DNA from 2 places in the Desulfosoma profundi genome. Region 2 is predicted to be linked to the other one. Evidence: riboswitches for the same ligand, from Rfam matches in the RefSeq annotation. Region 2 holds a riboswitch; the other holds the start of a gene.
The links. A riboswitch is a leader RNA that binds a small molecule or an ion and turns the genes downstream of it on or off. The one in region 2 is predicted to bind cobalamin.

Region 1 (7,490 bases), 680 kb from region 2:
GCCTTTGATCGCATACTGGCCAGCCGCATGGGATCGGCGGCGGCTCGGGAAATGAGCGCCATGCTGCGCCAGGGCCGGTGGGAAGTGGTGGTTTTGGGGCAGCGCGGGGGCGGTCTCGAAGTGTCTCCTCTCCGGCTGATCCTCGAGGAGATGGATGAGAAGGAAGGCCGTCCGAAACATCAATGGTTTTTGGAATTGACCGCAACGGCGGAGGCTTTGGCCAAGCATGGGCCGGCCTGCGGAATCGGTGGCACGGAGTGAAACCATGTGTAGGGGACATATTGTATGGATTTTGGGAGGATTCCTGCTCCTGAGCGGGTGTGCTCATGTCATATCCCCTGCGGTGCGCGAGCAGGCGACCCCCGGTCTCACCTTGGAAGAGGTCCGGCGAAATCCCAGCTTTTACAACGGGAAAATCGCCATCTGGAGCGGAAAGATCCTTTCAGGAGAAAACAGGAAAGACGGCACGTGGTTTGAGATTTTGGAATTGCCGGCGGACAGGCAAGGTAAACCCTCGGACTCGACCCGGTCGGGCGGCCGTTTTCTGGCCAAGGAACCCCGATTTGTGGACACGGCGCTCTACGCCCCGAACCGTTTGGTCACCGTGGCGGGAACCCTCATAGGAACGGAAGAGCGTCCGGTCGGGGCCGTGCCGTATGTTTATCCCGTGATCGAGGTCAAAGAGATGCACCTGTGGCCGGAAGAGCCCGTGGTCATTCGGGAGCCTTACTCGGGCTGTGACCGGTATCCTCCCATTTGGTGGCGGTTTTACTTTGGCCACGGCTGGTGCTGGTGACCGCCGCTAGACGGGGATAACCCGGCAGGGGATGGCCCGCAGCCGCGGTGTGGCCATAATTGGATCCGTGCGATCCACCGCCGTGATGACATTCAGGTTAGAGGTGTCCCAACTGCGCAGGGGATCATCGGTTCTTTCAGGAAACCACCACCCGTAATCTGCCAAAATGACTGGATGGACCAAAGCGTCCGTCACATGGGCTCGTTGGCGGATGCGACCGTGAGCGGTTTCAATGAAAACCTCCTGGCCCTCGGCGATGCCAAGCCGTAGTGCCGAATCGCGGGCAATCCAGACGACGGGTTCGGGATGCTTTTTCCGAAGCTTTTGGACGTGCCGATACGCCGAATGAAAGAAATGCTTGGGTTTGCGACTGGTCAACAGCAGTGGGAAGTCATCCGGCAAAGGAGCCGGATCTTCGGCCAAGGGTATCGGACGAAAGCCCCATTTTTCCAAAAGAGAGGAGCGCAGCTCCACCTTGCCGGAAGGTGTCTTGAACCCGTTGTCGAGGTAGGTCCGGAAGCGTTTTGGCCCGAAGAGCACGCCTTTTCGGCAGAACTCTTGGTAGGACAGTCCCGAAGGCGCCAAGATGGCCTCGAGGATTTCTCCCGGGTCTTGCCAGAATCGCTCGCCCAATCCCATGCGTTTTCCCCATTCGTTGAGAATCCATAGGTCCGACCGGCATTCTTCGGGAGGATCCACGACCTTGGGACGTGCCGTGACGAATCCGTGCGGCAACCCGTAATGGCCGATGTCGTCGTATTCCATGGGGAGCGCCACGGGGAGCACCAGGTCGGCCAAAGCGGCCGTCGGGGTCATGACCTGTTCGGCCACAGCCAAGAAATCCAAAGATTCTAGGGCTTTTCTAACACTCGGCGCCTCAGAATAGCTCAGCATCGGGTTTGTTCCCTGCACATACAGACAGCGGATCGGGTAGGGGGATTGCTGCAGGATTGAGCGCACCACCATCCAGCTGGGAACGGAAATCAATCGTGGAATGATTTTGTGATGATGATTGAGAAGTTTCTTCGGCCGGTCGGGAAAGTCGTCCAGTGCGATCATGTCCTTGAGGGCCATGAGCCGAGGCATGTCGGCTCGGACGTTGCCCCCCGGGACTTCAAGGTTTCCGGTCACGGCCATGAGGTGCACCAAGGCTCGGCAGGTATCCGCACTGTTGGGCGTATGTTCCAGGGCGTTACCCCACTGGAGGCACGCGGGGCGGCTCTGGGCGTAGAGCCGAGCCGCCGCCGTGATTTTCTCCTCGTCCACCCAGCATCCTTGCGCCACACGGTGCGGCGGGTAGGCCCGTGCGGCTTGCCGAAGGTCATCAAAGCCGACCGTCCACTGTTCCACAAATTCGCGATCGTAGAGCCCTTCTTCCAAAATGACGTGCATAAAGCCCATGGCGAGAAGATCGTCGGTGCCGGGGCGGATTTGCAGCCAGATGTCCGCCTTTTCGGCAAGGGACGTGCGCAAAGGGTCCACAACGACGAGCTTCGCTCCCTGTTTCAAGCATTCATGCAGGTGCCCCCCTAAGACCCCTTCCTCGTTGGTGGCGAGAGGATTGCTTCCCCAAAGGAGGACACACCGGGACGGGCCATGAAAATCGGCCACCGGGAAAAAACCACAGGTGACCAAAGCCATCTGTTCCCGGGGCATGTGGCACACATGCTGACTGCCGGCCACGTTGGGACACCGGAGTAAGTTGGCCAGACGTAGGAGCAGAAAAAACTCCGGGCCCTTAGGGGCTCCTTGAGCGAAGGCGAGGCTTTCCGGACCGGACAGGCGCAAGGCATGAGTGAAACTCTGAGCCAGCAAATCCAGTGCTTCGTCCCAACTCACGGGCTCCCACCGGCCGGAGCCTCGGGGGCCGTTGCGCCGCAGCGGTCGGGTGATTCTCAGCGGGCTTTCCAGTCGATCCTTGGCCGCCAATCCTTTTCGGCAGTGCCACCCGTGGCTGAAAGGATCCTCGGGATCGGGGGTCACCTCATCGACGCGGCCGTTTGTAACGCGAACTCGCAAGCCACAGCCACCATGATCGAAACGAGCACAATGCGTCCGGAACCATTCCTGCGCCATGGGAATCCTCCTCGGTAGTGTCCGGGGTCACGAGGGAAGGTGTTGCCTTGCGTGCTCCAGCAGGTCATTCAATTCCGCGGATCGTTGTGCGACGGTTTCCAACGCTTCGGCCACTTCCAGGAAGCCTTCAGATCGGGCCCTCTGCGCCCACTGGCGATACGACACCTCGTGGTCCTTATTGTGATGGATCCAGTGGTCAAGGATCTTAGCCAGCTTGTCCTTCGTGGAGAGGACCGGAGCGGGAGGCTCCTCCATAGGAGCTTCCCCTCGAGGAGGCGAGTGTGGTCCATGATCATGACCGTGATGATGGCCGTGGCCGTGATGCGGATGGTCATCATGACGGGCGTGATGGTTCGGGGGATCGTGGTGGTGTCGGCCCATGTTATTCTCCCATGTGTGGGGATCACTTCATGTCGGTGGTGTGCACCCAGATAACGCCACCGATTTCCACAGGCTTCGGCGTTCCATTTTTCTTCAGCTTCCAAGAGGCTTCACTGAGGGCCGCAAAGCCCCACCAGCCGGCCCGAGGCATGGCATAGGTGAAGACGCCGTTTCCATCGGCTTTGACCACCTGAGTCACGTACGGATCGGAAGGGGCGGCCACCTTGGATGGATTATCGGGCGATTCATTGAGGTATTCTACTTCCACTTCGGCATACGGGACGGGTTTCCCCTTAAGAAGCACGCGCCCGGTAAAAACATTCCCCGTCCACAATCCGTACGGCCTCGTCAGCGGCACGATTTCCGTTTCCAGCCCGACAGGCGTGTCCCAGCCTTCTTCCAACCCCAATGCCTGGACGCAGACTTTCGTGTAATGCACAATAAACTTGTCTTCCGCCGGCTCCCAATACGGGGCCGGCTCGAGGAAGAAGACGTAGTCGCCGGGTTTTTGGATCTTGTAACTGGCTTCCCAGTAGGTCAACTCGCGATCCTGATCGGCAGATCGTCCTTTACGGGGCTGCAGGGATGGCGTAAGGTCCGTTTTCCGGCCCTTGTGAACAAAACCGAACCGTTTGGGCTTTTCCATCTCCATGTATTGGCCTTCCATGGGGTGCAGGAATTTAGCCTGAACGGTCAGGGTCTTCGGATCTTCCGACGTGACGATGTCGTCGGAGGGGAGGATGAGGCCGAAATGGGCCACGGCGGGGTGGGCGCAAAGGAGCGCGCAAAGGATGCTGGTGACGAAGACCTGAATGAAAACCTGGTGTCTCATGGCAACCTCCTCTAATCTGTCAATTCTCGTACGATAACGTTCAGGGGATTTTTCATGAGGTCTTCGTGACCGAGGATTGGGCTGAGGGGCCGTGAGCCCTTCGGATTTGGGCCTTCGATCGGAAAGCTTCGACTTTCCCTTGCCCGGCTAATGTGAAGGAAAACACGAGCTGTGTCAAGGCGAGATGGGAATTTCATGAACCAGAACCGCTCCAGGAAAGAACCTCCCTGGGATGACGGCTCCGTAGCCGATTACCGGGACGATTGTTGAGCAGGATTTCTCGACGTAAGTTTACGTCTGCGCTTTTTACGTCCAGGACAACGGTTTCGAATTCGTCTCACCACCGAACAAAAACCGAAAATGGAACGCGTCATCGCCCACCACGGCGGTATTGTGATGGAAGTTGAGGATCGAGCGGATGGGGTGGAGATGGTCGTGGGCAAAGCCGTTGAGGAGCCATGAGCGGGATGGCCGCTGCCGTGCGGAGGGTACGGGACCGTTTTGGGGAACGTCGGTGCCTAGAAAAAGAGAATGCGGCGTGTGCGGCGGCCCCCGAAGCTTTCGGGGAAAGATCCCTGTCCATAGGGCGCGGCGCCCTGCACGACACCATCTCTCAGACGAAAGGCTTAAGAGGGAGAAAAAGTTTTCTCTTGACAAGATCTGGTCTTCCGCGCTAGCGGAAGAGTGAAATTTTACTTTGAGCGGTCAGGTGCTTGCTGCTTAAAAGGGAATCCCGTGTAAATCGGGAGCGGTCCCGCCGCTGTGAACGGGGACGGTGCCTGAGAAGAAGCCACTGGTGACCCAAAGTCGCTGGGAAGGTACAGGCCACCGGAGGATCCGTAAGCCAGAAGACCTGCCTGACCGTTGGGAAACGCGGCACGGTGAATGCCGAGACGTTTCCACCGCGAGGACGAAGTGAAACTGGGTGCAATCCTTGGAGCCGGCGGCTCCAAGGATTTTTTTTTGGGAAAAGGGCGGCCCACTCTTTTCCCGGCACCACCCTCCTCATCGTTCCTTTCACCCTTTAACCGCCCGGGAGCACCGAGCCGTGTTCCCGGGTGCCCCTAAACCGGAGGATCATCATGAAAAGAGGTCTGATTGTCTATGTGACCGGCGGTGGAGAATTGCAGGAAGACAGTTGGGGCGCTTATGCCTGCATGGATCGCTTCGGCGCTCATGCTGTGGGTGTCGCCCGAAGCGAATTCGAGGTCGCCGAAAACTGGTGGAGGATGCTCACCCGGGGCATGCAGGAAATCCTTTGTGTGCGAGCGCGGGTGGACAGCGAGCAAGGCATGACCCTTCTCGGACCCCCCCTACGCATTTGTGGCTGAAACGGGAGATGTTCTGCGAGCTCGGCTTTGTCTTCCAATCACAGGGAGGAATCGTTTATGGTGCGGCGTTTCGAGAATAAGCGATACGTTCTTCTCGGTCTCTTGGGGGTCGTCATTCTCTTTTTCGGAACCTTGGGGGGAAAACAGGCGATGGCAAAGCATGCACCGACGCGTGGGCCCAAACCGGCCATTCTTGTGGTAGCGTTCGGAACTAGTGTGCCCGAAGCCCAAAAGGCCTACGACATTGTCGATCAACGCATTGGAGAGGCTTTTCCTCACATGGAAAGGCGCTGGGCGTACACGTCTTCCATCATCCGCACAAAACTCCGCGCTCAAGGGAAAACCATCGACTCCCCGGAAACCGCCTTGGCCAAGCTCATGGAAGACAATTACACCCATGTGGCGGTCCTGTCCTTGCACGTCATTCCCGGGGCCGAATTCCATGATTTATACACGAACGGTCGCCTTTTCGCGCAGATGGTGGGAGGCTTCCAAAAAGTGACATTCGCTCGCCCGTTGCTCTCTTCCGCTGAAGATATGACGGAAGTGGTCCAGGCCATGGCGGAAAGTGTTCCCCGAGAGCGTCGGCCCGAAGACGCGGTGATTTTTATGGGGCACGGGAGTGAGCATCACCCGGCCGATGCCATCTACACCGCCATGGATGCCTACTTCCAGAAGCATGACAGACAGATGTTCCTGGCCACTGTGGATGGATTCCCCCGGTTTGAGGACGTGCTCGCCGTGCTTGAGAGTAAACGGGTCAAGAAAGCCTACTTGATGCCCTTCATGGTGGTTGCCGGGGATCATGCTCGAAACGATATGGCGGGCGAAGATCCGGACAGTTGGAAGTCACAACTCAAGGCCAAGGGGATGACGGCGGTCCCCGTGTTTCGCGGCATGGGGGAGATCCCGGCCGTGGTGGACATCTGGATCCGTCACTTGCGCTCGGCAGTAGAGGCCCTAGGAATCCCGTAACTGCAAGGGACATCGGCCACGCATTTGCCGCACACATCCACAAGAGGCAGATCGGTGAAGTGGCGGTCGGTGGCCAACAGTTGAGCGTAGCACTGATGGCGATCGAAACCCTCCATTGTGAGGGCGCCATAGGTGCACCGGTGGATACACGCCATGCAGGCATGGCCGCGTTTGGCCAGACAGTGTTCCTCTCCAGGGCGAGGCGTCGGTTCCATGGGTTTTGAGGTGACCAGGCTTCCGAGACGCCCGCAAGAACCCTGCGCCGTGATGAGCTGATGATGGAGGCCGAATGTGCCGAGGCCGGCGATATAGCCGAGATGCTTGTGAGACCACCGGCTCACGAGGCGTTTCTCGTCGAAATTGTGCGTCGCCGGTGTGACGGCGCATTCATGGCCTTGCTCGGCCAGATGCTTTTGAACGGCCGAGCAGATTTCCGAAATAAGAGTGTTTGTGGCGACGTAGGCTTCGGCCCAAGATCGAGAGGCATACGGAAATTCGCGCCGGTTTTCCCTTGCGAGGTCTTCGCGGAAAGGGAGAAAAAACACGATGACCGAGGCGGCGGAAGGCAGCAGATCGTGAGGCAGGGCGTGATCCGGTGCGACCACTTCCCGTAATTTCCCAAAGAGGGGATCATGGACGTGCGCTATCCCCACACAGGCCGGAAGGCGCCAATACGCAAGACCGCCGTGATGGTCCACCCGATGTCGGATCTGGCTTTCGATGATGTGCTGCAGCGTGTGAATCATGGAATGACCTCGCAGGAGGATGTGAACTCGAAGACGGATCTTTTCTCTGATTGCGGCCGACGGGTCAAGCCTTTAGAATGCGCCGCGTGGTGAGACTGGAAATCCAAGGGTTTTTTCTTCACGCGACGCGGGGTATTCCATGACGAGCGCCCCAAGAGAATCCGGACCGGAGTTCCCCAGTGCAGAGCGCAGAGCGCGCCGATGGGACATCCTGGTCACCACCGTCTTGGCGGTTCTTTTGCTCATTCCCGTTCCATTCGTCCAATTCCGGACCTGGCCGGAAGGGCGCCTCATTTTGGAGCGGCCCGTGCTGCCGTGGAGCTCATTCCGCTTGTGTTACCGCCCTCTCGACG
Region 2 (7,490 bases):
TGGCCCGGCAAGCCGGCTTGCTCGTCTCCAGCCGAGGCGCCATCGTGGTCAATCAGCGCCTCCAGACCTCCGATCCATGCATTTACGCCGGGGGTGACTGCATCGAAGTCATGCACCTGGTGACGGGCAAGCCTTTTCACTTCCCCCAAGGGTCCCTGGCCAACCGCCAAGGGCGCATCATCGGGACGAACATCGCCGGCGGTTGTGCGCGGTTCGAAGGCTCTGTCGGCTCTTTTGCCGTCAAGATTTTTGATCTGGCGGTGGCGACGGCGGGCATTTCCCGAAAGACCGCCACAGAGGAGGGCTACGATGCGATCCAGGCTTTGGTCATTCAAGCCGACCGGGCGCACTTCTATCCGACCCAAGATCTCATGACCTTGGCCCTCGTGGTGGACCGTAAGACTCGGAGGATTCTCGGCATCCAGGGGGTCAGCCGAAACGGCGACGCGCTCGTCGGCCGCATCAACGCCGTGGCGGCTCTTTTGGCCCGTCGCGGAACGGTCGAGGATTTGTCCAACCTCGAAGTCGCCTACACGCCTCCCTTCGCCGCAGCTATGGACATTGTGAACGCCTTGGGAAACACCGCGGAAAACATCCTGGACGGCTACAACGTGACGGCGGACCCCGACGATTTCGAAACCTGCTTTCTTCAGGACGGCGGCCCGGACGTGGTCTGCCTCGATGTGCGCGGCCCCCGAAACGCCGCACCTTTTGTTCAAGCCTTCGGAGACCGTTGGCTGAACATCCCTCAGGAAACCTTGACCGAGAGGCTCGATGCCGTCCCCAGAAACAAGCGGCTCTTCGTCGTATGCAATTCCGGGGTGCGCTCCTACGAAGCGTTGCTCCAGTTGCGCGCGGCCGGGATCATGAACGCGGTGAACGTTCAAGGGGGGGTCGCGGCCATCAAGAAGACAGGGATGATTCGTTTGGAAGACCGTGAACATCAGGACGGCTGAGCCTGTCTCGGCGAACCCCTGTCCCACAGCAGGCCCCCGGTCTCGGGAAAACCTTTCCGCACCCCCGGAAAAACGGGGGATGACTGCGTCACGGGTGAGGACGCCGCGTCCAGGGCGCCCGACGAAGACATCTCCGGCCGGCCGGATGCGGCGTCCGATCTTCCCCGGGGGCATGTGGATGGCCCGAGACGAGGGGCGTCGGCGAGGGCTCATCGTTTGAAAGCGGCCCACGGAAAACGGTTCAGCGCGCCGTGGCTGGGGCTGAGGACATGGGAGTGCCGTTCCACTATTGACGGTCCCACAGCTTTGCTCTACAAGAGCGGCAAGGCATTGTTCTCTGACAAGACGGAGGGGTCAGGTACCCGAATGCGGGTTCAAAAGGGAAGACGGTGGAATTCCGTCGCGGTCCCGCCGCTGTGAACGGGGACGAAGGCCGAGAATCCCACTGTCCCATGACCATGGGATGGGAAGGGCGGCCATGAGGATGATCCGTGAGCCAGAAGACCTGCCTGACGCCATGAGGGAAGAGATGCCGATGGCAAAGGCCTCTCCCCGCGGATGGACTTCGTGGAATGGGTCCTGACGCGAACATGGGGATGAAGGAAACAGGGTGCAATCCTTGGAACGAGAAAGTTCCAAGGATTTTTTTGTTGCTCAGGAGCGGCGGCGTATGAAGGGGGCACACGAAGAACCGAACGATGGGCCGGCTGCGCTCGTTTCGGCGGGAAAGGCTATCGAAGAGGAAAGTTTTCGCATCATCGATGCGGAAATGGGGCCGCACAGTTTTCCTGGGGATCAGTGGTCCATCGTCCGCCGGGTGATCCATACAACGGGGGACTTTGAATTCGCGAAGCTTATCCGCATTCATGAACGGGCGGTCGAGGAGGGATGCGCCGCGGTGCGGCGGGGGGTTCCCATCTTTGTGGACACGCGGATGATTCTCGTGGGGCTCTCCGCAACGCGACTCGGCTGGTTCGGCAACGCCGTCCAGGTCCCGGCATCGGACCCCGACTCCCAAGGCGCGGCGGAAAAGGACGGCCTTACCCGTTCCGCCGCCGCTTTTCGCCGCATTGGACCACAACTCCATGGAGCCGTCGTGGCCATCGGAAACGCCCCGACGGCCCTGTTGGAAACCCTCCGCCTCATTGCGCAGGAGGACATCCGCCCGGCGTTGGTCGTCGGCGTCCCCGTGGGCTTTGTGCAGGCGGATACGGCGAAGCAGGCCTTGTGGCAATGCCGGGAGGTGCCGTCCATCACCGTGCTCGGCCGCAAAGGGGGAAGCCCTGTGGCCGTGGCCATCCTCCATGCTCTCTTGGAATTGGCCCGTGGTTCAGGCCGTCATGAAAATGAGCGATCGTGAACGGTCAGTCTTCCGGCAGGCCGGCCATTTCCGGCGTCAGCTTTAACGAGAAAGGAAGATCCCCATGCTGGGAACTCTTTACGGCATCGGTGTGGGTCCCGGAGACCCGGACTTGCTCACCCTCAAGGCAGTGAAAGTCCTCGGCCGTGTCGGACATGTGTTTGCCGCGTCGTCGTCATCCAACGATTACAGCCTGGCCCTGGAGATCGTCCGGGAGCATCTTCCCGAAGGCGTCCCCGTGGATTTCTTGGATTTTCCCATGACCTTCAACAAGAACCGCCTGGAAGAGGCCTGGCGGACCAATTGCGACACGGTGGCGGCACGGCTCATTGCGGGCGTGAACGTGGCTTTCCTGACCTTGGGCGATCCGATGACGTTCAGCACATTCATTTATCTTTTGCGAAAGATTCGTCATCGTCTGCTCTCGGTCCCCGTGGAGATCGTCCCGGGGATCACATCCTACCAGGCGGCGGCGGCCTGCGCCGGGGTCGCTTTGGCGGAGGCCGAAGAAACCCTGACGGTCATCTCCGGGGCCAAGGGGGGGAACGGCTCCCCGAGGTCCTTCCATTCTCCGACAACGTGGTCCTCATGAAAACCTATAAGCAGTTCCCTCAAATCCTCCAGCAGATCCGGAATCTGGGATTGGAAGATTCCGTGTGCTTTGTGAGCCGATGCGGCTTGGAGGGCCAGGTGGTGGTCAGGGACTTCCACGCGTTACAGAACCTTTCCCCCCACTACTTGTCCCTTCTCATCGTCAAGAAACCCGGCCGGTCGACGGCAGCCCATGGGGAATAGTCCGGTGGCCCCCGCACAAGCGCACCCCACGGCGGATCTTTCCATGCCCCGCGATCCGGGCCTCGCCGCTTCTGTTCCGCCCCTGTCCCAGAGGCAGCGGCGGAGGCGGCGTTTCTTCTGGGCCGCGGTGTTCTGTGTTCTTCCGACCATTTCCGTCTTCTGCGTCAGCGTGGGACCCTTTCCCATAGACGCCGGTGCCCTGTGGCGCGCCGTCAGCCCTTTGCTTTCTTCGTCTTCCCCCAACCCCGGAACTGCAGATGCCGCCACGGCCCAATACATCCTCGTCCACCTCCGGTTGGCCCGAGTGGTCCTGGCCATGGTCGTGGGGGCCGCCTTGGCGCTTTCCGGCACCGTCTATCAGGGCATTCTGCTCAATCCCCTGGCCGACCCTTTCACCTTGGGCGTCTCCACCGGGGCGGCTTTCGGGGCGTCGGTGACCATCCTCTTCGGGTGGGCGTCCTGGAAGCTGGCGGGCATGAGTCTGCTGCCGGTGGCGGCCTTCGGGGGTGCCGTCGGGGCCCTGAGCGTGGTGATGCTCCTGGGCCGACTTCAGGGCAAGATCCATCCCACCACCTTGGTTCTCGGCGGGATCATTGTCTCCACATTCCTGTCGGCCTGCATCAGCCTGCTCAAGAGCCTTCACGAAGAATCCCTCTCGACCATCGTGTTTTGGATCATGGGCAGCCTGGCAGGGCGGAGCTGGCGTCATGTGCTCGCCGTGACCCCGTATCTGCTCGTCGGCTCCTGGATCATTTTTGTGTACGCCCGGGAATTGGACCTTTTGGCCCTTGGAGACGCCGTGGCTTTTCAAAGCGGGGTGGCCACGGAAACCGTGCGTCGACGTCTTCTGGCGGCGGCTTCCCTGGTGGCGGCCGCCGCTGTGGCCGTCAGCGGTGTCGTGGGATTCGTCGGGTTGGTGGTGCCCCATGTGGCCCGCCTGTGTCTCGGGCCCGCCCATAGGCACCTCCTGCCCGCCTCCATGATCCTCGGCGCCCTGCTCACGCTGATCTCGGACACCCTCGCCCGAACGATACTTTCCGGCGGGCGGGAAATCCCCCTTGGGGTCGTGACGGCCATCCTCGGGGCACCCTTTTTCGCCTACCTTCTGGTGCACAAAAAAAAGGCTGTCGCTCTGTGATCCAGATCGAACACGTCCATTGCGGCTATCCGGATCGAAAGGTTCTTCACGATATTGACGTGACGATTGGGTCGGGGGAATTTGTCGGCATCTTGGGGCCCAATGGATCCGGGAAAACCACTCTGATCCTGGCCCTGAGCGGCGTCCTGCCCGTGTCGTCGGGGCGCATCCGCGTGGACGGCCGCCCTTTGGAAACCCTGCCCCATCGGGAAAGAGCCCGGCGCCTGGCTGTCGTCCCTCAAGATGTCCACGTGCCCTATGCTTTCTCGTGCCGGGATGTGGTGGCCATGGGAAGATACCCGCACCAGAAGCGCGGCGGCGAAGAAACCCCTGAAGATGCCGCGGCGATCCGTCGGGCCATGGAGTGGACGGATACCGTGCACTTGGCCGAGCGGCCGATCACCATGGTCAGCGGCGGGGAGCGCCAGAGGGTCTTTGTCGCCAAAGCCCTCGCTCAGGACACGCCCATCCTCCTCCTGGACGAAGCCGTCTCGGCCCTGGATGTCCACCGCAAGCTCCATATTTTTCATGTGTTCAAAACGTTGCATGAAAAAGAAGGGCGGACGATCGTCGCCGTGCTCCACGACATCAATACGGCCGCCGTCTATTGCCGACGCCTTGTCTTTATCAAACACGGACGCCTTGTCGCGGACGGACCCACCGGCGACGTTCTCGATCCCAAGATTCTGGAAGCCGTCTATGACACCTCGGCCGTCGTTTATGACGTGCCTGGCCACCATGGGGTGCGCCAGGTTTATTTTCCCGCAAAGGAACCTCTGGAAACCGCCCGAGCGATACGATGATCCTGGGGCCGCTCCACCTGGACCGGAGCCTCTCCGTCGGTTATCGGTGAGCACGAAGGTCACAGCCCCAGGGTACCGACAAAAGTCGCGGGAATCCGGGCAATCCCGGCCACCGGGACACGGTGTGCCGTGCATGGTCTTGAAGGGGTGCCACCCCTCAGTCAAGGGCAATGGAGGGGCAGGCCCCTGGGCTTGCCCGGAATGGGTCCGGTCCCTTGGATCACGGCCGCGCCCAGAGCGGCGGGCCCCCATAAGGACAAGACGCACGCGGAGGTGGTTTGGTACGATGGTCAACCTGATCCCGGGGAACGAGACCGCATGGGCTGACCTTCAGACACCCGGATCCACGGACCCGCTGGTTGAAAATGGGACACAAACTTCACTGGCACAACGGATGCCGCTGCCCGGTCACACCGTCCCCCGGAGTCCCCCCTCCCATGGAAGACGCTGAAGTCCACGGTGATCTCTGCGGCAATGCAGCTTTCCCGATCGACTCGATCTCTCCGACTCAGGGGGTTCACAAGTTCCAGGCGGGTCGGCAAAGGATGTCGGACCATCCGGCATCCGCGCTTTCCAGACGGAGGTGTTCGGCCATGATCCAACGAAAACATGCCCTATGGGTCATTGGGCTCGCGATTTTCATCCTTTCTGGAAAATCGTCAGCATCCGATAAGACCATCATCCAAGTCATCGACGACATGGGCCAAACCGTCCGGCTTGAGGCACCGGCCCGACGAGTGGTGCCGCTTTACGGGGCGTTCGCGGAAATGCTCTACGCCATCGGCGCCGGGCCGGTCGTCGCCGCGCGCACGCATGCCGACATCTACCCGCCGGAAATCCAGCAGTTGCCTGCCGTCGGGACCCACATGCGCCCCAATGTGGAAATGATTATCGGCCTGAAACCAGATCTGGTCGTGCAAAGCGCCAGCCGTCGAAGCGCCACTCCGGAAACGGCTCGATTGGCGGATGCCGGGATTCCCGTGGTCATTTTTGCTCCCAAGGATTTCGAGGGCATCTTTTCCGCCATGGAACGGCTCGGGACCCTCACCGGCCGAACCGAAGAGGCCCGCACCCGCGTCGATGCCTTACGCCGGCGCCTGGATGCCCTTCGGTCCCACTGTCGGCAGGCTTCCTATCGGCCCAGGCTCGTTTTTGAAATCCGGGCGGAACCTCTGGCCGTGGCCGGTCTCGGCGGCATGCCGCAGGCGCTCATGGACGCCGTCGGTGCCGTGAACGCCGTCTCCTTGCCGGAAGCCATCGTCCAAACGTCGGTGGAAAACCTCCTCGCCATGGACCCGGACGTCTATATTGTCCAGAAAGGCCCCATGAATCCCCAGCCGGTTCCCCCTCACCACCGTCCCCATTTCGAGGCGCTCCGGGCGGTACGATCCGGACAGGTGTTCATGGTGGAAGAAGCCCTTTATTCCCGACCGGGACCTCGGGCTGTGGAGGCCGCAGAAGATCTCGCCCGGCGGCTTTACCCGTCCCTTTTCCCATGAGCCCATCCCACGGGAAGATGGGGTGGCCGAGGCCCTAGCGTGCGGTGAATTCCACGTCGTAGGTCACCTGCACCTGACCTTGAGCCGGCACATCCACGGGAAAGCGCACAAGCCCGGCGTGAACCTTATCGTATGGCTGGCTGGATTGAACGATCTTCCAATCGCCGGGGAGCGTGTCTTCCAGGTGAACGCGTTCGGGGTGCCCTTTGCTGTTCTTCACCGTGAGGACCCAACGCAGGCGTTGCCCTTGTTGGCCCACTTTTTTCCTGTCCTCCAGAATCCGCTCGACCTGCACATCAAAGGAACGGCCGAACTCCAGATGGAGCGTTCCGTGGACAGGTGTGTGCCTAATGGTATCCTCTCCTAGAGGGATGGCCTCGCCCTGCTCTGTGATGAGACGTCCGGAAACGACCCCCGCCGGCAGCGGGACCCCTAACCCTCCGGCCACCTCGTTGCGAATGTCGATCACGGCCCGAACCGGTTGCATGCGGCTTTCCGCGCGCTCAACGCCCCAATCGCTTCCCGACCCGTCCCCCGTGCTCACCAGCCGCCTCTGAATGGGCACCGCCGGGGCTTTCACCCATAGGACTTGCACGGGATCCCCCGCATTCAATGCAATGGGCTCGGGAAGGCGATACAAGTGGTATTCGAACGCCGGGGACTCTTCCACCGCAGCGGCTTGGGCGGCTTTGGACAGCTCCGCCATGGGCGCCCGGGGCAACCGGTCACGCCGGCCTGCCCGGCGCACATCCCCGGCCAGGAGGACCACTTTGATTCCTGGAAAATCCACTTCCGTGGTGTTGTGGAGAACAACTCGACCTTCCAACGCCGCCTCGGTCGCCTCCGGTTTCATGTAAAGGACATAAAACGCCTTCCAATGCAATCCGCCGGCCTCGTAAAGCCGCTCCGCACGCACTTCCACCGGCGCTTTCCCCTTGT

Region 1: linked by a shared signal. The riboswitch ahead of ACZ5K9_RS02330 (hypothetical protein) and the one ahead of ACZ5K9_RS05310 (precorrin-8X methylmutase) in region 2 are both predicted to bind cobalamin.

Annotation. Positions count from the first base shown of each region.
Region 1 covers NZ_AP042420.1:529,880-537,369, reverse strand. The annotation lists gene ACZ5K9_RS02355 (6-phosphofructokinase) at 1-261, shown strand, start outside; gene ACZ5K9_RS02350 (Slp family lipoprotein) at 266-796, shown strand; gene ACZ5K9_RS02345 (molybdopterin-containing oxidoreductase family protein) at 803-2,872, opposite strand; gene ACZ5K9_RS02340 (DUF8180 domain-containing protein) at 2,900-3,127, opposite strand; gene ACZ5K9_RS02335 (DUF4198 domain-containing protein) at 3,276-4,085, opposite strand; cobalamin riboswitch at 4,776-4,960, shown strand; gene ACZ5K9_RS02330 (hypothetical protein) at 5,168-5,416, shown strand; gene ACZ5K9_RS02325 (sirohydrochlorin cobaltochelatase) at 5,474-6,391, shown strand; gene ACZ5K9_RS02320 (4Fe-4S binding protein) at 6,352-7,137, opposite strand; gene ACZ5K9_RS02315 (hypothetical protein) at 7,277-7,490, shown strand, end outside.
Region 2 covers NZ_AP042420.1:1,207,920-1,215,409, forward strand. The annotation lists gene ACZ5K9_RS05305 (FAD-dependent oxidoreductase) at 1-956, shown strand, start outside; cobalamin riboswitch at 1,296-1,483, shown strand; gene ACZ5K9_RS05310 (precorrin-8X methylmutase) at 1,627-2,316, shown strand; gene ACZ5K9_RS05315 (SAM-dependent methyltransferase) at 2,381-2,908, shown strand; gene ACZ5K9_RS05320 (hypothetical protein) at 2,905-3,111, shown strand; gene ACZ5K9_RS05325 (FecCD family ABC transporter permease) at 3,116-4,249, shown strand; gene ACZ5K9_RS05330 (ABC transporter ATP-binding protein) at 4,246-5,052, shown strand; gene ACZ5K9_RS05335 (ABC transporter substrate-binding protein) at 5,646-6,551, shown strand; gene ACZ5K9_RS05340 (DUF4139 domain-containing protein) at 6,586-7,490, opposite strand, start outside.